DNA from 3 places in the Stenotrophomonas sp. TWI819 genome. Region 3 is predicted to be linked to each of the others. Evidence: predicted binding sites of a transcription regulator. Region 3 holds the regulator's gene; each other region holds the start of a gene.
What was found. The regulator FliA, encoded in region 3, starts transcription of late flagellar genes. The targets are predictions, from matches to a motif close to TAAAGTTTNNCNNNCNNNGGCCGATAA.
Positions count from the first base shown of each region.

Region 1: a site for FliA is predicted at 2,362-2,388, ahead of ABE463_RS07115 (GGDEF domain-containing protein). Genes of this name have one in related genera too.
Region 2: a site for FliA is predicted at 1,899-1,925, ahead of ABE463_RS11475 (HDOD domain-containing protein). Genes of this name have one in related genera too.

Region 1 covers NZ_JBDJKY010000004.1:107,703-114,971, forward strand. The annotation lists gene ABE463_RS07105 (hypothetical protein) at 1-162, opposite strand, end outside; gene ABE463_RS07110 (sigma-70 family RNA polymerase sigma factor) at 173-691, opposite strand; gene ABE463_RS07115 (GGDEF domain-containing protein) at 743-2,305, opposite strand; gene ABE463_RS07120 (NAD(P)H-binding protein) at 2,439-3,077, shown strand; gene ABE463_RS07125 (tryptophan 2,3-dioxygenase family protein) at 3,149-4,027, shown strand; gene ABE463_RS07130 (peptide MFS transporter) at 4,271-5,773, shown strand; gene ABE463_RS07135 (thioredoxin family protein) at 5,782-6,390, shown strand; gene ABE463_RS07140 (hypothetical protein) at 6,508-7,269, shown strand, end outside.
Region 2 covers NZ_JBDJKY010000007.1:94,888-102,156, reverse strand. The annotation lists gene ABE463_RS11485 (S8 family serine peptidase) at 1-527, shown strand, start outside; gene ABE463_RS11480 (Glu/Leu/Phe/Val dehydrogenase dimerization domain-containing protein) at 612-1,709, opposite strand; gene ABE463_RS11475 (HDOD domain-containing protein) at 2,064-3,134, shown strand; gene ABE463_RS11470 (phospholipase D family protein) at 3,136-4,713, opposite strand; gene ABE463_RS11465 (rRNA pseudouridine synthase) at 4,762-5,472, opposite strand; gene ABE463_RS11460 (M48 family metallopeptidase) at 5,554-6,051, opposite strand; gene ABE463_RS11455 (DUF2058 domain-containing protein) at 6,124-6,675, shown strand; gene ABE463_RS11450 (DksA/TraR family C4-type zinc finger protein) at 6,785-7,051, shown strand; gene ABE463_RS11445 (mechanosensitive ion channel family protein) at 7,098-7,269, opposite strand, start outside.
Region 3 covers NZ_JBDJKY010000008.1:26,408-33,676, reverse strand. The annotation lists gene ABE463_RS12245 (chemotaxis protein CheA) at 1-1,077, opposite strand, end outside; gene ABE463_RS12240 (protein phosphatase CheZ) at 1,083-1,697, opposite strand; gene cheY (chemotaxis response regulator CheY) at 1,697-2,089, opposite strand; gene ABE463_RS12230 (RNA polymerase sigma factor FliA) at 2,106-2,852, opposite strand; gene ABE463_RS12225 (MinD/ParA family protein) at 2,849-3,736, opposite strand; gene flhF (flagellar biosynthesis protein FlhF) at 3,723-5,372, opposite strand; gene flhA (flagellar biosynthesis protein FlhA) at 5,522-7,269, opposite strand, start outside.

The DNA.
Region 1 (7,269 bases), on a different contig from region 3:
CCAGATCGCCAGCTGCAGCCACTGCCACAGGCTGAAGGCCCCCAGCTGATGCTGTACGGCGCGTTGCCGATGGCTGCGCCACGCATCCAGCGCGAAGGCCTCCTGCGCGTCGGTGGGAGCGTTGGCGTGACTCCACAGCTGCTTGAGCTCATCCGGTTGCATGGTGGTTCCCTCAGTCGGTGGGGTTCAAGCGGGTACGCAGCTGCTGGCGCACCCGGTGCAGGCGGGTGGAAACATTGGCGATGCTGATGCCCAGCACCTCGGCCATCTGCCGATGGTCGTGGTCGTCCAGGTGCAGCAGCATCAGGGCGCGGTCCAGCGGTGGCAGCGCGTGGATGGCGAGCTCCAGCTGGCGCAACGCGTGGCGGTGTTCGGGCGGTGCGGCGTCGTCCACCGCGGGCAGATCGTCGTCCAATGGTGCGTGGTGGCCCTGCCGGTGCTGCTGGCGACGCCATTGCGAGATCGCCACATTGAGCGCCACCCGATACAACCAGGTCGAGAAGCGCGCCCGCGCCGGGTCGAAATCCTCGAATGCCGCCCACGCCTGCACGCTGATCTCCTGGACCAGATCCAGCCGATCCTCGTGCTGATGGCAGTAACCGCGCGCCACCTTGAGCACGATGCCGCGATGCTGCTCCAGCAACGCGGCGAAGCGCGCGCGTGGATCGTGGGCGGTGCGGGGCAGGGTCATGTGCATACCCGGGTGATTCGCGCCGGGGCGCGGAATATCACAGCCATCGGATCAGCGCGCCGGCTCGGCAGCCTGCACGCGGTTCTTGCCGACCCGCTTGGCCGCATACAGCGCCGTATCGGCGCGTCGCAACAGCGCGTCCGCCGCTTCGCCCGGCTGCCATTGCGCCAGGCCGGCGCTGAAATGCACCGGCACCCGCTGCTCCTCCAACGGCAGCGGCCGCTGGGCGAGTGAGCGCTGCAGCCGCAGCAGGGTGGACATGCTGTCCGCCGCCGGCGTTTCCGGCAGCAGCAGGACGAACTCGTCCCCGCCCAGGCGCGCGATCGCATCGCTGCTGCGCAGGTGCAGCTGGCAGACCTCGACCAGATGGCGCAGTACCGCATCGCCGCCGGCATGGCCGTGCAGGGTGTTGGTCTGATGGAAATCGTCCAGATCGAGCAGGGCCAGCGCCAGCGGATGGCCATGGCGGGCGGCGCGCGCCATTTCGCGCTCGAGCAGTTCATCCAGCCCGCGCCGGTTGAGCGCGCCGGTCAGGGGATCGGTGCGGACCAGCCCGGAGACATCACGCAGCTCCTGCTCCAGCTCGGCGATGCGCTGCTCGGCCTGCTCCACCTCGCGGCGTGCATTGCCCAGGTGGTCGCGTGCCTGCAACGCCTGTTCCTGCACCCGGCCGGTATCCACCAGCACGTCCTGCAGGAGCTGGTTGAGATCGGCGATGCTGCGCGCTTCCTTCAGGGCCAGCGCATAGCTGCTGATGCGGTCGTGGTATTCGCCGGTGCTGACCGCCATGCCATCCAGGCGCTCGATGAAGCCGCCCATGACGTTCTTCATCGCCGCTTTGGATTCCACGATCCCCTGCTTGAGCAGGCCCTGCTTGTAGATCACTTCGCGCAGGTTGGCGCGTGCCTGTTCCACCGAGTCGCGATCGAGCGGGCCGCCGATCAGTGACCGCACCGCGTGCACCTGGCCGTGCAGCCAGCTGCTGTCGTCGAGCAGCTCGCCGATGTTGTCCAGCAGCAGATCGAACAGGCTCAGCAACAGCTCCTGCTGTTCCTGCCAGCCATCGCTGCGTACGCCGATCTGGTGGGACAGCTCGCGGAGCCGGACTTCGATCGGCTGCAGCGGTTGGCCGGGATGCCAGCGATGCACCTCACCGGCGAGGTGCCCGGGCTCTTCGCGCAGTTCAGGCATGTTCTGCAGCAGGCTGGCCACGGTCACCCCGAGGGTGTGCCGCAGCAGCTCGCGCAGGCGCAGGCTGTCGGGTTGGCCGTCGGGCGTTTCCTGTTCGATGGTGCGGATGTACTTGTCGATCAGCTGGCGCATCGCGCGGCCGTAGCTGACCCAGTCGCCGCTGCGCTGCGCCGACTGCAGCCGCAGGCCCATGTCGCCCAGCTCGCCGGGCAGGGTGGACATGCCATTGGCAAATGCGGCCAGCAGGGGCTCGGGGCTGTCGATCCCGGCAAACAGGCGCTGCAGCATCGCGCTGCTGCCGCCCTTCAGGACCGGGGCCGGTTCGCTGCGCGTGTCCACCGCGGTCCCCACGCTCTGCCGCCGCGACAGCAGCCGCCCGACAGCAGTGCCGGGGCTGGGGGGAGGGTCGTGCGGGTCCGTCATGCGGCAGGTCCTTGCAGGGCACGGCCGGGGGCCGGAGCGGTGGAGAGGTTGGAACAGTATCGGCGCAGTCCGGTCACGCTTGAACCGATCCTGCATGGCAGGATGGTAAGCACGAGCGAGGCAGGAGAATGCGATGAAGGTGATGCTGGTGGGCGCGACCGGATTGGTGGGCAGTCACGTGCTGCGGCAGTTGCTGGAGGACCCGCGCTGCGATGCGGTGGTTGCACCGACCCGACGCCCGGTGGGCATCACCGATCCCGCGCTGGTCAATCCGGTGGTGGACTTCGCGCAGTTGCGGGCCGAGGCCGACTGGTGGGCGGTGGATGCGGTGATCTGCGCGCTCGGTACCACGATCAAACAGGCCGGCAGCAAAGAGGCGTTCGCGCGGGTCGACCATGACGCGCCGCTGGCGGTGGCGCGGCTGGCGCGGGCGCAAGGCGCGCATGCCTTCGCGTTGAACTCGGCGATGGGGGCCGACCCGGGCTCGCGCATCTTCTACAACCAGGTCAAAGGCCGGCTGGAGCAGGACCTGCGGGAACTGGGCTACCCCTCCCTGACCCTGGTCCGCCCCGGGCTGATCGGGGGCGAGCGGGCCGAGCGGCGCACCGGCGAGCATCTGGCCAGCCTGGTGCTGGGCGCACTGGGTCCGGTCCTTCCACGGGCGTGGCGGATCAATCCGGCCGAGCTCATTGCGGCCGCGCTGGTCGAGGCGGCCCTGGCGCCGAGGCCCGGCGTCAACGTCGTGCGCTCGGCCGAGTTGGTGGAACGGTAAGCCGCCGGCCGCCAGATGCACGGCCAGCAGGCCACTGCGCTACCCTTTCTGCCCCTCAAGCGGTCCCTGCCATGTCCGTCGACAAGAACCAACGCGATCTCGAAGCCGGTATCCACACCGATCTGGAGGGGCGGCTGACCTACGGCGGCTACCTGCGCCTGGATCAGCTGCTGGCGGCCCAGCAGCCGCTGTCCAACCCGCCGCACCATGACGAAATGCTGTTCATCATCCAGCACCAGACGTCCGAGCTGTGGCTGAAACTGCTGGGGCACGAGCTGCGCGCGGCGATCGCTCACCTCAAGCGCGACGAGGTCTGGCAATGCCAGAAGGTGCTGGCGCGCAGCAAGCAGGTGCTGCGCCAGCTCACCGAGCAGTGGTCGGTGCTGGAGACGCTGACCCCTTCGGAGTACATGGGTTTCCGCGATGTGCTGGGCCCGTCGTCGGGCTTCCAGTCGCTGCAGTACCGCTACATCGAGTTCCTGCTGGGCAACAAGAACGCGCAGATGCTGCAGGTGTTCTCGCATGACCCGGCCGGCCAGGCCCAGTTGCAGGAGGTGCTTGATGCCCCCAGCCTGTACGAGGAGTTCCTGCGCTACCTGGCCCGCTTCGGCCATCCGGTCCCGGCCGGCTATCAGGGGCGGGACTGGCAGCAGCCGCACGTGGCCGACGATGCGCTGCACCCGGTGTTCGAGCGGATCTACCAGAACACCGACCGTTTCTGGCGTGAGTACGCGCTGTGCGAAGACCTGGTCGATCTGGAAACCGCCTTCCAGCTGTGGCGCTTCCGCCACATGCGCACGGTGATGCGGGTGATCGGCTTCAAGCGCGGTACCGGTGGCTCCAGCGGGGTCGGCTTCCTGCGCCAGGCGCTGGAGCTGACCTTCTTCCCGGAGTTGTTCCAGGTGCGCACCACGATCCGCAACGACGATCCGATGCCGCCGGATGCCTGATCGGGCATCCCCTGCAATAAGCCTATTCATATTTAGCCGGTCCATCCGCCGTACGGTGCGGCAGGCCCCGCCGTTGCTGCGCTGCCGGTCGTGGACCGGCAGTTGCAGATGCAAGTTCAGCGACCGTGCTGCCAGCGGTACACATCAGCGTGTATTTGACGTGAACGTGGTTGGTCTGGGATTCTCCCGCGCTGCTTTCGCACATCGGACGTGCATGTCTTCCACCGAACCCAGGAATCCCGCATGAGCGTAGACACCGCCGCGAAATCCGTTCCCGAACCGGCGTTGCCGGAGTTCAAGACCACGCTGGGCCATCCGCGCCCGTTGTGGATGCTGTTCATGACCGAATTCTGGGAGCGCTTCGCGTTCTACGGGATCCGCTGGGCGCTGGTGCTGTACATCGTCGCGCAGTTCTTCGAAGGCGACTCGGCCGGCCAGGCCGCAGCCAGCCGGACCTATGGTGCCTATCTGGCGCTGGTCTATGCGGCGGCGATCTTCGGTGGCTACGTTGCCGACCGGGTATTGGGTTACCAGCGCTCGATCCTGACCGGCGCGGTGATCATGGCTGCGGGCCTGTTCATGGTCGCGATGCCCAACAAGGAAATCTTCGAGCTGGGCCTGGCCACGATCATCATCGGCAACGGCCTGTTCAAGCCCAACATCTCCACCATGGTCGGCAAGCTGTACGGCCTGAAGGATGAGCGCCGCGACTCGGGCTTCACCATCTTCTACATGGGCATCAACATCGGCGCGATGATCGCTCCGGTGCTGACCCAGTACCTGGCCGAGAGCGTGTTCGGCACCAAGGCGATGCCGTCGTACAAGATGGTCTTCATCGCCTCGGGCATCGGCATGCTGATCAGCCTGGCCTGGTTCTACGTCGGCCGTGCCGGCCTCAAGGGCATTGGCGCCCCACCGGCCGGTGCCGAGGGCTATGGCCGCATCGTGATGGTGTTCATCGGTGCCATCGTGGCGATCCCGGTCGCCTTCTTTCTGCTCTCCACCGGCGCCACCGCGCTGGCCTGGATCCTGGGCGTGATGTTCATCGCGCTGGCAGTGCTGCTGCTGGTGGAGGGCATCCGTGAAGGCAAGGTCCAGCGTGACCGCGTCATCGCGATGCTGATCATCTTCACCTTCAACGTGATGTTCTGGATGTTCTTCGAACAGGCCGGCAGCTCGTTCACCTTCCTGGCTGACAACATCGTCAACCGCAACCTGGGTGGCTGGGAATTCCCGACTGCCTGGTTCCAGTCGGTCAACTCGGTGGCGATCATCACCCTGGCCCCGATCATTGCCTGGATCTGGATCAAGCTGGGTCGCGCCAACCCGTCGATCCCGCGCAAGTTCGGCCTGGGCCTGCTGTTCAACGGTGCGGCCTTCGCGCTGCTGATGGTGGCGCTGTCGAGCATGGTCGTGGACGGCAAGATTCCGTTCTGGACGCTGTTCATGGTCTACGTCATCCAGTCCGTGGGTGAGCTGTGCCTGTCGCCGATCGGCCTGTCGATGGTGACCAAGCTGGCGCCGGTGCGTCTGGTCGGCTTCGGCATGGGCGGCTGGTTCCTGTCCACCGGCATCGGCAACAACATGTCCGGCATCTTCGCCGGTGTGGTCAGCGGCGAAGGCGGCATGACCGTGGAATCAGCCCTGAAGGGCTACACCTTCGGCTTCTGGGCGTTGATCATTTCCGGCGTGGTGCTGTTCCTGGTCGCCCCGCTGATCAACAAGCTGATGCACGGCGTCAAGTGAGGTCTGCGATGCGCATGAAAGCAGCGGCAATGTCGATGATCGCGGCCGGCCTGCTGGCCGCCTGTTCGCCGTCGTCGGCGCCCACCGCTGCGCCTGCGCAGCCGCTGGATACCTCCGAGCAGAAGCCCCCGGTCGCCGATCCCGGCGAACCGGTGGCCTCGGGCAACACCCCGGCCGCGGCGGACATCGCCGCGATCGCGGCGCTCAACGCCCAGTTCGATCCCGCCCGCGATCCGGTCGCCGATCTGGCCACGGCCAAGGTCGAGGCCCAGCGCGGCGGCAAGCGGATCATCCTGGACGTGGGCGGCGAGTGGTGCCCGTGGTGCCATCTGATGGACGGTTTCATCGAGGGCGATGCGGAGATCCGCAGCTTCCGCGATGCGAACTATGTCTGGATGAAGGTCAACTACAGCGAAGACAACGAGAACGCGGCGTTCCTGTCGCAGTTCCCGGCAGTGAAGGGCTACCCCCACCTGTTCGTGCTCGATGCCGACGGCACGCTGCTGCATTCGCAGTTCACCGGGGAGCTGGAGGCGGACAAGGGGCAGAAGAAGGGCTACGACCGTGGCCGCTTCTTCGCCTTCATGAAGCAATGGGCGCCACCGAAGGCGTCATGATCGAAAAAGCCGCGGATTCCGCGGTTTTTTTTGCGCTCAATTTCTGCGCAGCCCTGCCGCTACCTCCAAGGACCTCATGCCGCGCTGTTCGTGGCGGACAACCGACGGAATCCACGCATGCAGCCGGGCACCAGCGACAGCACCACCGAAGTTTCCCTTGATGCGCCGGCCGGCGTGAGCCTGCCGCCGGTCGATGTGCTGCTCGACGATCAAACCGCGCCGGATGCGCTGGATGCCGAGGCGGAGACCCCGGCGCCGGGCGCTATCCGCTACCGCCTGCCGATGGTGTCCGTGCCGGACAACGTGCTGCTCAAGGCGGCCGTGCAGAAACTGGTCGAGCAGAAGGCGCAGCTGGACGCGCTCGCGCGCCAAGGCACGCTGCCGGGCCTGATTCCCGCCGAGTGGCCGGGCAGTGGCATCCGGGGCGTGGACCTGCAGGGCTTCGTGCTGAGCGTGGTGCCGTTCCTGCAGAACGCAAGCAAGGACGAGACCGCGCCCGCGCGTCTGCCGCTCAAACACGTGCTCGGCGATGCCGGGCGCTGGGATCAGCACGATGTCGCCGAGCCCAAGTCGCTGGCGTTCTTCCTGGCCAGCGATGATCGCGCCAGTGCCGGTGTGAAAGATCCTGCCGAGGCCTACCTGGTCGGTGCGCTCGGCCTGGCGTGGGCACACGAGGGACGCACCCGTCCTGGCTTCCTGCGCGCGATGGGCTACGACAGCATGGCTGCGCGCGTGCATATGCTGCCGTACCCGGCTGCAGCGCAGCTGGCGCTGTACAGCGTCACCGCGCATGGTGTGACCCAGATCTGGTGCGTGATGGACCGCCGCAAGGTGCGGCCCTTGCTGGCGCCCTGGATCAGCGTGCCGCTGCTGACCGCC
Region 2 (7,269 bases), on a different contig from region 3:
AGATCGACCGCCAGCTGCTGCTTGGCGCGGGCCAGTACGGTGTCAATGCACGCTATGGCGGCAGCTTCAGTGCAGCCAGCGTGGAATCGGGGTATCGCTTCGGCAACGCCATCGCGTCGCTGACGCCGTATCTGGGCGCCGAATATGCCCGCGTGGACAGCGACGGTTTCAGCGAGCAGGGCGGCATGGGCTTCGGCCTGCGCACGCTCGATGCGGTCAGTACGCGCACCCAGGCCTTGATCGGCATGCGTGCCGAGCGTCGCTGGGGTGGGTGGTCGCTGCGCGGCTATGCCGAGTGGCAGCAGCACCTGGCCAGTACGGGGCAGGTGCAGGCGGCCAGTTTCGTGGGCGTGGAGGCCTGGGCGCCACTGTCCGGCCTGCAGCCGGCGCGCTCGGGCGGCCTGTTCGGGCTGTCGGTGGAATCGTGGTTGAGCCGCAAAACGCGCCTGGCGTTCGGCTATGACCAGCGGTTCGGCCCGCGTGGCGATCTGCGCCAGGTGCAGCTGCGCTACTCGGCCGGGTTCTGAGGGCAGGCCCCACCGCGAGGGGCGCTACAAAAAAGAGGGCGCGATCCATGATCGCGCCCTCTTCGTTTTGATCGCCGCAGCAGATCAGTTGCCGCGCAGCGTTCCCAGCCGCGGCGTGGCGCGGCCCAGCGGCATCTTCAACTTTCCGATCGACAGGATGCGCGACTCGGCGATCTGATCGGCGGCGCGCTGTGGCGCGATGCCTTCGCTCTGCGACAGCGCGAAGATGCGGCCCAGGTTGTGGTAAATGCTGCGGATCAGGCGCATCGCACGCTCGCGGTTGTAGCCGTCGATTTCCAGCGAGACGTTCATCACGCCGCCAGCGTTGACCGCGTAATCGGGCGCGTAGAGGATGCCGCGCGCATGCAGCTCGTCACCCACGTCCAGGCTGGAGAGCTGGTTGTTGGCGGTGCCGCAGACGATCTTGCACTTCAGGCGCGGCAGCGTCTCCGGGTTGATCGCACCTTCCAGCGCACACGGGGCGAAGATGTCGGCGTTGACGTCGTAGATGTCCTCCGGCTTGACGGCTTCGGCACCGTACTCGGTCACCGCGCGCTCGACCCGCGTGCTGTCCAGGTCGCTGACGTACAGCTTGGCGCCGCGGTCGCGCAGCAGCTTCACCAGTTCCATGCCGATGTGGCCCAGGCCCTGCACCGCGATGCTGGCCTTGCCGACTTCCTCATGGCCCAGCTTGTGCTGCATCGAGGCCATCAGCGCCTGCAGCGCGCCATAGGCAGTGAACGGTGCCGGATCGCCGGAGCCACCGTGGACCTGGTGCACGCCGGTGACGTATTCGCTTTCCAGGTAGATGTTCTCCATGTCGTTGACGTCGGTGCCGACATCTTCGGCGGTGATGTAACGCCCGCCCAGCGAATCCACGTAACGGCCGAACGCGCGGAACAGCACTTCGGTCTTGTCGCGCTTGGGGTCACCGATGATCACGGCCTTGCCGCCACCCACGTTGAGGCCGGCCAGCGCGTTCTTGTAGGTCATGGTGCGGCTCAGCCGCAACGCATCTTCCAGAGCCTCGTCGGTACTGGCGTAGGGACGCATGCGTACACCGCCCAGGGCCGGGCCCAGCGTGGTGTTGTGGATCGCGATGATCGCCCTCAGGCCGGCATCGCGGTTGTGGCAGAACACCACTTGCTCGTGACCGGTAGATTCGAGGGTTTCAAATAACATGGTGGCTCCGATGGTGCGAACGGTGGCGAACAGCGGCGAACGCGCCAGCAAAAGGTGGGGTGTAAAACAAAAAAAGCGACGTCGTCGGGTCTCGGACGGGTCGCGCGGCGCCATTCTAGAGCATTCCGCTGGAGGGTGTTGTCAGGGGCCCCTGGTGACGGGCCGGGCCGGCGCCATCGTGGCCGCCATTAAAGTTGCTGACCTGCAGGCCGATGCCGTCGCAAGGGTGTGCATCACCGGCAATCGCAGGACGGATCACGTGGGCGCAGTCGCAACAAGGCAAGTGCGGTACCCCACGTGGCCAGGAGCCCTGGCGTGACGGGCGCGGTCCTCATCGCGGTCCTGGTGGCAGCCCTGCTGGGTGGGGGGCTGCTGCTCCGCCGTCGGCGGGCCGTGGCAGCGCCATCGGCCGCCCGCGCGGCACGCGGGCACTCCCCGGCGGCAGCGGCCGCGGCCCCGCCCCTGTGTCAGGGGGCCGATCCGGTGGCTGCCCTGCAGGCCGGCCTGCACGCGCTTGCCCTGGTGCCGCGCAGCGGCGATGCCGCCGATGCCGCCGTGCGGCACACGGTCGAGCTTCGCGATGCGGTCACCGCGTCGCTGCTGGCCCGGGACTGGTCGGCCAAGCACCTGCCTCGCCGCCCGCAGCTGCTGCCGCAGCTCATCCAGACCGTCAACGACAGCGACGCCTCGGCGCGCGCGATGGCCGGGATCATCGGCCAGGATCCGGTGCTGACCGGCAACCTGCTGCGCATTGCCAACAGTCCCGTCTACCGGGTGCAGGCCAAGCCGGTGGAAACCCTGCAGCGCGCCGTCACCCTGGTCGGCACCGACGGCATCCGCCAGATCATCAGCGCGGTGCTGGTGCAGCCGGTGATGCAGCTGCAGTGCGATGCGTTTCCGCAGTTCAGCGCGGTGATCTGGGAGCATGCGCTGCTGGCCTCGCGCGTTGCCGCCGACCATGCGCGCACGGTGACCCATGAGGACGGTTTCGCTGCGCAGTGGCTTGGCCTGACCCAGGGGCTCGGCGCGGCGCTGGTGATGCGCCACCTGCTCGATGCCTGCGCGCAGCAGCAGGTGGCCGCGCCGCCGCGCGTGCTGGCCGCCGACCTGCTCGATAGCTGGACCCTGCCGGTGGCGAGCCGGATCGCTGCGGCATGGGAGTTGCCCAAGGCCGTCCATGACGCCCTGATCCGGCAGAGCGGCACCGGCCTGGCCGCGAGCCTGCGGTTCGCGCGGGCAGTGGCTGCGGCCAGCCTGCTGTGCCGCCATGGCCAGATCGGGCAGGTCCAGGCACTGGCCTGGCTGGAACAACTGGACGACACACCGCCGCATGCACTGCAGTGGATCTGGCGGCGCGTCCATGGGCGTGCGGTGGAAACGCTGGAGGGCGATGAGCCTGGCGTCGAGGTGGAGCACGCTGGCTGAGCTAGAGCTGTGACTCCAGCGGCAGCCAGCTGATCGCGCGCGCGCTGGCCCGCAGCCAGAACCCGGCATCGGGTTCGGTGTACAGCCAATGCGGCGGCTGCGCATCACGCTCCAGCCAGCGGACGTCGCCCTCCGGACCCAGCGTTACCCAGTAACTCTGCCGCGGGTCGGCCAGGTGCAGGTATTCCTTGCGCAGCTGGCCCGCCAGCACCGGATCGTCGAACAGCACGCCCATCTCGGTGTTCAGATAGGCCGAGCGCGGGTCCAGATTGAACGAGCCGACGAAGCCGCGCCGGTCGTCGATCATGAAGGCCTTGGTGTGCAGGCTGGCGCCACTGCTGCCGAACAGACCGCCGCCATCGACGTTGCCGCGCGATTTGAGCTCGTACAGCTGCACGCCACTGCGCAGCAACGGTGCCCGGTAGTGCATGTAACCGCTGTGCACGGCGGCCACATCATTGGCAGCCAGGGAGTTGGTGATGACCCCAACCTGGGCCCCGCGCGCGACCATCGCACCCAAGCCTTCAGTGCCGTCCTCGCCGGGCACGAAGTAGGGCGAGATCAGCAGGGCTTTGTGTTGGGCGCTTTCCAGTTCCTGCACCAGGCGCGTGACCAGCCAGCCGGCCTGATCGTCGCGGCGGTGCTTCATGGGCGGGTCCGAGGCGATCTCCACGTGGTGTGACCAGTGCAGATCCAGCGCATCGCGGTAATACGATTTCTCCGCCTGCGAACGCGCCACGCGTTCCAGGTAGGGCTTGGCACTGTCCAGGCGCGCTTCGTGCTCGCTTTCGCGGATCAGCAGGCGCAGCTGCGGTTCGGTGTAGAACGCCAGCGCACGGATCGGCACGGCGGTATCGCTGTTCCAGTAATCGTCGAAAATCGTGTTGGCCTGCTGCACCGCTTCGCCGGCCACCAGCAGGTCCAGGTCGCGGAAGTTCACATCCGGGCGTGCACTGAAATATTCCTCGCCGATGTTGCGGCCACCGACGATCGCCACGCGCCCGTCGGCGATCCATGACTTGTTGTGCATCCGGTGGTTGACGCTGAAAACGCGCTGCACCATCTCGACCAGGCGCCAGAGCCCGTTGCGGTTGCGGAACGGGTTGTACAGGCGGATCTCGATGTTGGGGTGCGCATCGAGCGCCATCATCAGCGCGTCCTTGTCCTGCGCGTTCATGTCATCGAGCAGGATGCGGACCCGCACGCCGCGCTCGGCGGCGCGGTACAGCTCGTTGGCCATGAGATGGCCGATGAGGTCGTCGTGCCAGATGTAGTACTGCAGGTCCAGGCTGCGCCCGGCGTGCTGGGTGATCACCGCGCGCGCGGCGTACGCGTCCAGCCCGTCGGACAGGAAGGCCACACCGGTCTGGCCGGGGTGCTCGGCCTGCAGGCGGACCAGCTCGCGATCGATCGGGGTCTGGTCGGCCTGCGTGGGCAGCACCGTCGAACGCTCGCCTACGGCCTGCGGGGTGAGGTGGTCGGCCAGCAGCAGGCCGCTGAGGACCAGCAGGATCAGCAGGGCGACAATGATCCCCAGCCAGCGCAGCAGCCGGCGCCAGAACGGTTTTTTCTCGGTCATGCCCCGATCGTAAGCGGCCGGGGCGTGCAGGGCGAGTGCTGGCGCGGTTTAGAAACGCTCGTCCGGCGCCAGGTAACGCCACTGGCCCGGGACCAGCTTGCCCATCGCCACGCGGCCGATGCGCAGGCGGCGGATGCTGATGACCTCCAGCCCGACCTGGGCGCACATGTCGCGCAGCTGGCCCGGATGCACCGGCTTGATCGCAAAGCGCAGGCGGGTTTCGTTCTGCCAGCTCACCTTGCACGGTGGCAACGGCCAGCTGCGGAAGCTCAGGCCGTGCGCGAGGCGCTTCATGCCGTAGGGCGCCAGCTCGCCACTGACTTCCACCAGGTATTCCTGCTCCAGCGTTGCGCCGCGATCCTTCAGGTGCGAGATCACGCGCCCGTCCTGGCTGACCACGACCAGGCCGCTTTCGTCATCGGACAGCGGCATCACCAGCTGCAGGGCGTGGAAATGCCGCTGCAGCAGGGTCACACCGGTGGCGTCGAGTTCACTGCGGCTTTCCGGAGTCACCAGCGCGCACAGTTCGTCCGAGCGCATGCCGGCCGGCTTGTGCAGCAGCATGCTCACGGTCTCGGTGCGGGTCGCCTCGGCGTTCTCGCGCAGCACGATGTCCTCGTCGGTGACCATCGTCTGCGGCTGTTCGACCACCTGGCCGTTGACGGTCACCCAGCCGCCCTCGATATAGCGCTGGGCGTCGCCACGGGAGCAGCCGATCAGGCTGGTCAGGCGTTTGTCGAGTCGGATCGGGTCGGTCATCGGGCTGGCAACATAAAACGGGAAACGGGCGGGGAGTGTACTGGCTGGGGCCCGGCGCTGCGCGATGAGGGCCGCTGCGGCTCAGGCCGCCGTGCGTTCCAGGTGGGTCAAGTACAGGCGCAGATCGAACTCCAGCTGGTGGTAATCCGCTTCCATGTGGGTGCACAGCTGGTAGAACGCCTTGTTGTGGTCCGATTCCTTCAGATGGGCCAGCTCGTGCACCACGATCATCTTCAGGAACGGGGCCGGTGCCTCCCGGAATACCGTGGCGATGCGGATCTCGCGGCTGGCCTTGAGCCGGCTGCCCTGCACACGCGAGACCGTGGTGTGGGTGCCCAGCGCGTGCTTGAGGACCTGCAGCCTGCTGTCGTAGATCACCTTGGACAGCGGCGCGGACTGGCGCAGGTAGCGCTCTTTCAGGCCCTGGGTGTAGTCGTACAGCTGGCGGTCGTTGCGCACCGTATGCAGTTCGGCATAGCGGCGCTCCAGCCAGGGCCCCAGCCGGTCGCCCGCGATCAGCTCGCGCACCTGCTGCTGCAGGGCGTCGGGATAGCCGGCGAGGTACTTCAGGGCGGTCATCGGGCGGTTGGGACGGGGCGGGCAGACCAGTATGATGGCCTCCGGAATCCCGTAACAACAGATGCTAGGCGTATGGCGAAGGCAAATCCCCTGCAGGAGCAGCTGCTCAAAGCTGGGCTGGTCAAGAAATCCCAGGTCTCCCAGGCCGCCCGTGAACAGGTGAAAGCCCGTCACGGCAAGGCTCCGGCCGCGCCCAGCGAAAGCCAGCGTGAGGCCGAGCGCCTGCGCGCGGAAAAGGCCGAGCGCGATCGCGCGCTGGAAGCCGAGCGCAAAGCCAAGGCCCACGCCCAGGAACTGCAGGCCCAGGTCCGCCAGATCATCGAGGCGCACAAGGTCAAGCGTGAAGGTGAAAGTGAGTACCGCTTCAATGACGGCACGCTGATCCGCACGATGCTGGTCAACAACATGCTGCGCCGCCAACTGGCCTCGGGCAGCCTGGTGATCGTGCGCCATGGTGACGGTTTCGAACTGCTGCCGCGGGCGGCGGCCGAGAAGGTCCGTGAGCGCGATGCCAGCGTGATCGTGCTCGACAACAGCCAGCCCGGCAGCGAGCCGAGCACCGGCAATGCCGAGGACGATGCGTACTACGCCCAGTTCCAGGTGCCGGACGACCTGGTCTGGTAAGCCACGTCTGAAGCGTTCACCCGGCGCCGCGTGCGTTCAGCCCCGCGTCGGCTGGGCGCGGTGACCCGGGTCTATGCTGGTTCTCTGGCACCGGCATGGGAGAAGCATCATGGCGACAGGTTGGGCAGGCGACGGCGCCGTCCAGGATCAGATCGACGCCACCGTCGATGAGGCCATCCAGCGCGCCCGCGCCCAGCTGCGTGACGGCCCCGGATTGACCCACTGCGAACACTGCGAGGCGCCCATACCCGAGGCGCGGCGCAAGGCGGTGCCCGGCGTGCGCCTGTGCGTGCGCTGCCAGGAAGAAGAGGACGCCGCCCAGCAGGAAGGAAGCAGCTACAACCGCCGCGGCAGCAAGGACAGCCAGCTGCGCTAGCTATCGATCCTGCGGCGGGCATTGCCTGGCCGACGGCGGCGGGGACTCAACCGTCCCCTTGAATGCCGCCCGGCGCCTGCGACGGATCCCGCCAGCGGCGCACCGTGCGCTGGAAGAACATGTTGTTGGGCATCTGCAGCACCGTGCCTTCGTGCCCGCTGCCGGTTTCCTGCAACGTGGTGTAGATCAGATTGATGTCGATCACGCGGCCCTTGAGT
Region 3 (7,269 bases):
ACGCAGCTCCGGCATTTCCACACCGTGATCGATCGCGTTGCGGACCAGATGGACCAGCGGATCGGCCAGCGCTTCGACCAGGTTGCGGTCCAGCTCGGTTTCCGCGCCGATCAGTTCCAGCTCCACTTCCTTCTTCAGCGAGCGCGCGACATCGCGGGCCACCTTGGGGAAGCGCGAGAACACTTTGCCGACCGGCTGCATGCGGGTGCGCATGACGGCCGACTGCAGGCGGGCGGTGGCGATGTCCAGCGTGGAGACCGCGCGGTCCAGCTCTTCATCGTGCAGGCGCGCACGCAGCGTCTTGAGCCGGTTGCGCGAGAGCACCAGCTCGCCGATCAGGTTGACGATCGCATCCAGGCGCTTGGTGTCCACGCGCACGGTGTGCTCGGCCTCGGCAACCGGCTTGTTGGGCGCGGGCTTGTTGGCGGCAGGCGCGGCGGGCGCTGCCACCGCACGCGGCGCCGGGGCCGGTGCGGCCGGCACGGCCTTGGCACCGGGTGCCGCGCCGCCGTGCAGCTGGTCGAGCAGCGATTCGAACTCGTCTTCGCTGATCATGCCGTCGTCTTTCCTGGCGGCGACGGCGGTCGGTGCGGCACCGCCATGCAACTGGTCGAGCAGCGCTTCGAATTCATCGTCGGTGATCAGCTCACCGCTGCTGGGGCCGGCCGCGGCACTGGTGGCAGCCGCCGGGGTGGCCGGGCCGTTCACGTCGAACTGCGCGATCAGTTCCGGCGGGGCATAGCCCGGCTCGGTGCCGGCCGAGACCGAATCCAGCATCGACTGCAGGTAATCCAGCGACTGCTGGGCCGCATCGAAGTGATGGGCCTGCAGCGTGGCCTGGCCCGAGCGTGCCATGCCCAGGGTTTCCTCGGCGGCGTGGCACAGCTCCACCATCGCCTGGATGCCGAGGAAGCCCGCGCCGCCCTTGAGCGTGTGGAACCCGCGGAACACGGCGTTGAGCTGGTCACTGTCCTGGGGCGCCTGCTCCAGCGACACCAGCTGTTCGCCGAGGCGATCCAGGATCTCCTGGGCCTCGAGGATGAAGTCGGCAGCGATATCGTCTGGAACAGCACTCATGATCGTTAAAGTCCCAAATCGGAGAGCAGGTCGTCAGCGTCGACCTGTGAAACCTGGTGGCGGTCCAGACCGGTCACGGCCGGGCCGGCCAGGCCGTTGTCACGCTTGTGCGCGGTGTCGTCCTGCGGCGGCAGGCCCAGGGCACTGAAGCCCTCATGCACGCGACGCACGATGCCCACCACGCGGCGGATGATCTGCCCGGTGAGATCCTGATAGCTCTGGGTGAGCGCGATCTCGGTCAGGTTGTGGCGGATGCGGTCCAGCTGCTGGTCCTGGTCGGCCGTCAAGCCATTGGCGCGCAGCTGCTCGGTGAGCGTGCGGCATTCTTCGGCCAGGTCCAGGGTGCGGTGGGTGGCCTGTTCGGTCATCGCCACCACATGGTCAAGGCGTGCGCAGGCATCGTCCAGTTCGCCGGCTTCGCTGGGCAGGCTGGGCAGCTCGCCCAGTGCCTGGCCAAGTTCGCGGGCGAGCCGGTTCAACCCGGCCATCATCGGCTGGGTACGCAGCGCGGCGAGTGCGTCGATTTCCTGACGCCACGCGGCTTCGTCACCCGATTCCAGCGCGGCCAGTGCATCCTGCAGGCGCTGCACCAGCGCTGATTTGTCGCTCAGGGTTTCCATCAGGCGCTCGCCGCCAGACGCTCGAAGATCTTGCCGAGCTTTTCTTCCAGGGTCTGGGCGGTGAACGGCTTGATGATGTAGCCGTTGACGCCGTTCTGGGCCGCTTCGATGATCTGCTCGCGCTTGGCTTCAGCGGTCACCATCAACACCGGCAGCGTCTTGAGCTTGGCGTCGGCGCGGATGGCCTTGAGCAGGTCGATGCCCGTCATCACCGGCATGTTCCAGTCGGTGACCACGAAATCGAACGGCTGGCTCTGCAACAGCATCAGCGCGGCATGCCCGTCCTCGGCTTCGGCCGTGTTGGTGAAGCCCAGATCGCCCAGCAGGTTCTTGACGATACGACGCATGGTCGAAAAATCGTCGACGATCAGGATACGCATGTTCTTGTCCAAAGCTCTTTCCTCGGTCTTAATGGTTCTCGAGGCCGGCGTCGGCCGCCTCGAAGATTTTCAGTCGGCCACGCAGGCGCAGCACGGCCTGGCCATGGATCTGGCACACGCGCGATTCGCTGACGCCCAACACGGCGCCGATCTCTTTCAGGTTCAGTTCCTGCTCGTAGTACAGCGACAGGACCAGCTGTTCGCGCTCGGGCAGCAGCCCGATCGCGTTGCCCAGCTCACGCCCGAACTCACCGCGCTCCAGCACCTGCTGCGGGGTCGGGCCGCCCTGGGCGACGGTGTCCAGCTCGCCCTGGTCCTCGATCCGTGATTCCAGGCTCAGCACCTGGCCGCGCGAGGCATCTTCCATCAGGCGCAGGTAGTCCGGCAGCGGCATGTCCATCGCGGCCGCCACTTCCGTGGCGCTGGCGGCGCGTCCGGTGCTCTGTTCGAGCCGGCGGATGGTGGCGGCGGCGTCGCGGGCCCGGCGATGGACCGAGCGAGGCACCCAGTCGCCACGGCGGATCTCATCGATCATCGAGCCACGGATGCGGATCGAGGCATAGGTCTCGAACGAGGCGCCCTGGTCGGCGTCATAGCTGCGCGACGCTTCGATCAGACCCATCATGCCGGCCTGGATCAGGTCGTCGACCTCCACGCTGGCGGGCAGACGTGCCGCCAGATGGTGGGCGATGCGGCGGACCAGGTCCGAGTGCTGGGCAATGCACTCGTTCGCGGCGACCCGCTGGACCTCTTTGTATTGTGCGGCGCCTTTCATGCGGTCACCCCGCGTTGCTTGAGGATGCGTTCCAGGAAGAACTCGACGCCACCCCGCGGCTCGGTCGGGGCCTGCCAGCGTGCGGTACGGCGTGCGATCTCGGTCAAGGCCAGCGCCGACGGACTGGACGGGTAGGCCTTCACCACCGGCTGCTGGCGCTGGACCGACAGGCGCAACCAGTCGTCCTGCGGCACACAGCCGAGGTAGTTGAGCGACACATCGGCCAGGAACTTCTCGCAGACGCGGGTCAGCTTTTCGTACAGCACCCGGCCTTCATTCGGGTCGCGCACCATGTTGGCGACCACCTGGATGCGGTCCACGCCGCGTTCGCGCGAGAGGACTTTGATCAGGGCGTAGGCATCGGTGATCGAGGCCGGTTCGTCGCAGACCACCACCACGGTGTCCTGGGCGGCCTGGCAGAAGGTCAGCACGCCGTCGGTGATGCCCGCGGCCGTGTCCACGACCATGATGTCCAGTTCGCGCTCCAGCTCGGAGAACACGTTGACCAGGCCGATGTGCTCGGCCTGCTGCAGCTCGGCCATGTTGCGGCGGCCCGAGGCGGCCGGCACCACCAGCACGCCGCCGGGACCTTCGATGATGACCTCCTCCAGCGTGCAGCGCCCGGCGACCAGGTCGGCCAGGGTCACGGTCGGCTTCAGGCCCAGGATCACATCGACGTTGGCCAGGGCCAGGTCGGCATCCAGCAGCAGGGTACGTTTGCCCATGCTGGCAAGCGCCACGGCCAGATTGGCCGAAACGTTCGTTTTGCCCACGCCGCCCTTGCCGCCGGTGACGGCGATGGTGCGGACCGGGCCCAGCGGCTGGCTTCGGGTAGCCGACAACGGGAAGGTCTGGGTCAGCTTGGCGTACTCACGCGACGGCATGGTTCAACTCCGGGTTGCAGGGCATATCGGCCGCGCGGCGCAAATCTTCAAGGCGAAGTACAAGATTGGCCGCGCTGGCACGGTGCAGGTCTTCAGGAACGTCCTGGCCATCGGTGATCCAGGTGATCGGCAGGCGGTGGTCGACGGCCACCGACAGGGCGGTACCGAAGCGGCCGGTCTCATCCAGCTTGCTCAGCACCACGCCCTGGGGGTTGGCGGCGCTGAAGCGGCGGACCACCTCGTCCATATCGCCGAAACTGGTGTTGGCCGGCAGCACCAGCAGGGTGCGGATCTGCTCGGCGGCCCGCAGCCACTGCAGCTGGGCGGCCAGTGCACGGTCGCGCGGGCCCAGGCCGGCGGTGTCGATCAGGACCAGCTTGTAGTCCTTCAGGCGCTCCAGCAGCTGGTTGAGGTCGCTGCCGCTGCTGGCTTCGTGAACCGCGATGCCGAGCTGGCGGCCAAAGCCGTACAGCTGTTCGCGGGCGCCGATGCGGCCGGTATCGGTGGTGACCAGGGCGACATCGCGGGCGGCGTGGGCTTCGGCGAAACGCGAGGCCAGCTTGGCGATGGTGGTGGTCTTGCCGGCGCCGGTCGGGCCGACCAGGGCGATCACACCGCCGGCTTCCAGCGGATCGACCGGGGCGATCGGCAGCTTCCTGGAGAGCAGGCCGAGCATCAGGCCGCGGCCACGGTGGGCTTCGGTGTCCAGCGGGATCTGCATGGCCACGTCGCGGCTGATCCCGGCATCGAAGCCGTATTCGTCCATCAGGTCCAAGGCGGCCGCACGGACCGGCGAGCCGCGCAGGCGTTCGTCGGTGAAGCGGTGCATCTCGCGCTCGATGACGTGGCGCATGCCGGCCACTTCGTGACGCAGCTGGCGGATTTCTTCGTCGTCGCGCGGGATCAGGCTCAGCTCCGGCGCGCTGGCCACGACCGGTGCCGGTTCGTTGGCGGCGGCCGCGGTGGTCACCGGCAGCGGCAGCGCCGGCGGTACCGCGGCAGCCACGATCGCGGCCGGGGCGAGCACCGCGGCGGCCGGCAGTGCGGGTTCGTCGGCGTCGTCCAGCGGCGGGTCGATCACGAAGCGGGCGCGGTTGATCGGGGCCGGGGCCGCGACAGCCTCCATCGGTGCGGCGGGCGAGGCTGCGGCAGCCTGCTCGACATTGAACGGCGCGAAGATCTGCTCCGGCAGCGACGGTTCGTTGACGGCGGGGCTGACGCTGGCGCGGGCCAGGGTAGCGGCAAAGCCATCGCTGCCGCGCTGGGGCACGCTTTCGTTGGCGGTATCGAGCGTGCGACCGGTCGCGCCGACAGCGGCGCGGGCCAGGGCGGCAACGGCCGAGGTGGTGGCGGCCACCGGCTCGGGCGTGGCCACCGGGGTCTTGCGACGGGTCACGGCGGCGATCACGGCATCGGCGGCGCTGCGCGGGCGCGGGGCCGGCGGCGGAGCGACATCCTTGCGGGCCGCTTCCAGGGCGCGCTGCACTGCGCCCTCGTCGTAGTTCGCCGCCGCCACGATCTCGACACCTTCGGCGATCCGGCGGTTGGACAGGATCACTGCGTCAGGACCGTGTTCCTTGCGCACCAGGTTCATGGCCGAGCGCATATCGGAGGCGACGAAGCGTTTGATTTTCATGCTGTGGTACCGGGACTGGGGCGGCGGAGTGGTGGAAGGGAAACGCTGGTTGTCGGTGGTCTGCACGGTCAGGGATTCCCTTTATTTCCTGCTGCGGTGAATTCGAGTGGGGTGTCTGTTTTCTGTCGCGGTGCCGTCGGGCGCCTGGCTCAACTGATCGTGCCGACCAGCTTCAGCCGTTTGTCCTCGGGCACCTCGCTGTAGGCGAGTACGGACAGCGAGGGGACGCTGTGGCGTACCAGCCGTGCCAGCGCGGCACGTACCGGGCCAGGCACCAGCACGACCGCCGGCTCGTTCTTCGCTTCCTGCTTGCCGACACATTCGGCCAGGCTTTGATGCAGTCGCTCAGCGAGTCCGGGTTCCAGCGCGGCGCCGTTGCCCTGAGTGGACTCCTGCAAGACGCGTTCCAGTTGCGGGTTGAGGGTGAACACCGGCAGCTCCGCCGACATTCCGGCGATCTCCTGCACGATGAAACGGCCCAGCGCGTTGCGCACGGCAGCGGTCAGCACCGCCGGGTCCTGGCTGGTCGGGGCGCTTTCCACCAGCGATTCGACGATCTTGCGCAGCTGGCGGATCGGAATGCGTTCGATCAGCAGGTTCTGCAGCACGCGCACCACGGCCGAGAGCGGCAGCGATTTGGGTGTCAGATCCTCGACCAGCTTCGGTGCGCTCTTGGCCAGGTTGGCCAGCAGCTGCTGCACTTCTTCATGGCCGAGCAGTTCCGGGGCGTGCTCGCGGATCAGGTGCGACAGATGCGTGGCGACCACCGTGGCCGGATCGACCACGGTGTAGCCCATCGTTTCGGCGTTGGCGCGCTGGTGCGGTTGGATCCAGGTGGCGTCCAGGCCGAAGGCGGGATCCTTGCCGGCAATGCCTTCCAGCGTGCCCAGCGCGCTGCCCGGGTCCAGCGCGAGTTCGCGGTCCGGGTGGATCTCGGCCGTGGCTACCGGGACGCCGTGAATCAGCAGGCGGTAGGCGGTGGCGGGCAGTTCGAGGTTGTCGCGGATGTGGACCGAGGGAATCAGGAAGCCGATGTCGTGGGTGAGCTTGCGGCGCACACCCTTGATCCGCGCCATCAACTCGCCGCCCTGGTTCTTGTCGACCAGCGGAATCAACCGGTAGCCGACTTCCAGGCCGAGCGGATCGACCGGGCGCAGTTCGTCCCAGGTCAGTTCGGCGGTGGGCGAGGGGGTGCCGCCGGGCAGGCCGAGTGCTTCAGGACGATTGGCAGCGGGAGATTCGGCGGCGCGCGCAGTGGCCACGCTCTTCTTCCAGGCTTTCCAGGCGACGACGCCGAGGATCGCCGACAGCGTCAAGAAGGCGACGTTGGGCATGCCCGGCACCAGGCCGACCACGCCCATGATCGCCGCGGCGATGGTGAGTGCGCGGTACTGGCCGAACACCTGGCCCATCATGGCCTGGGCCATGTCCTGCGAGCGCGAGGCGCGGGTGACCAGCATGGCCACCGCGGAGGACACCAGCAGCGCCGGCAGCTGCGCCACCAGGCCGTCACCGATGGAGAGCAGGGTGTAGGTGGCCGCGGCATCGCCGAACGGCATGCCGTGCTGGAGCACGCCGACGGCCAGGCCGCCGATCAAGTTGATGAACAGGATCAGGATGCCGGCGATCGCATCGCCGCGGATGAACTTGCTCGCGCCATCCATCGCGCCGTAGAAGTCGGCTTCCTCGCGGACTTCTTCGCGGCGGGCCTTGGCCTCTTCACGCGTCAGCAAACCGGCGTTTAGGTCGGCATCGATGGCCATCTGCTTGCCGGGCATGGCGTCCAGGATGAAGCGCGCGGTCACTTCGGACACGCGGCCGGCACCCTTGGTGATCACCACGAAGTTGATGATGGTCAGGATCGCGAACACCACGATACCGACCGCGTAGTTGCCGC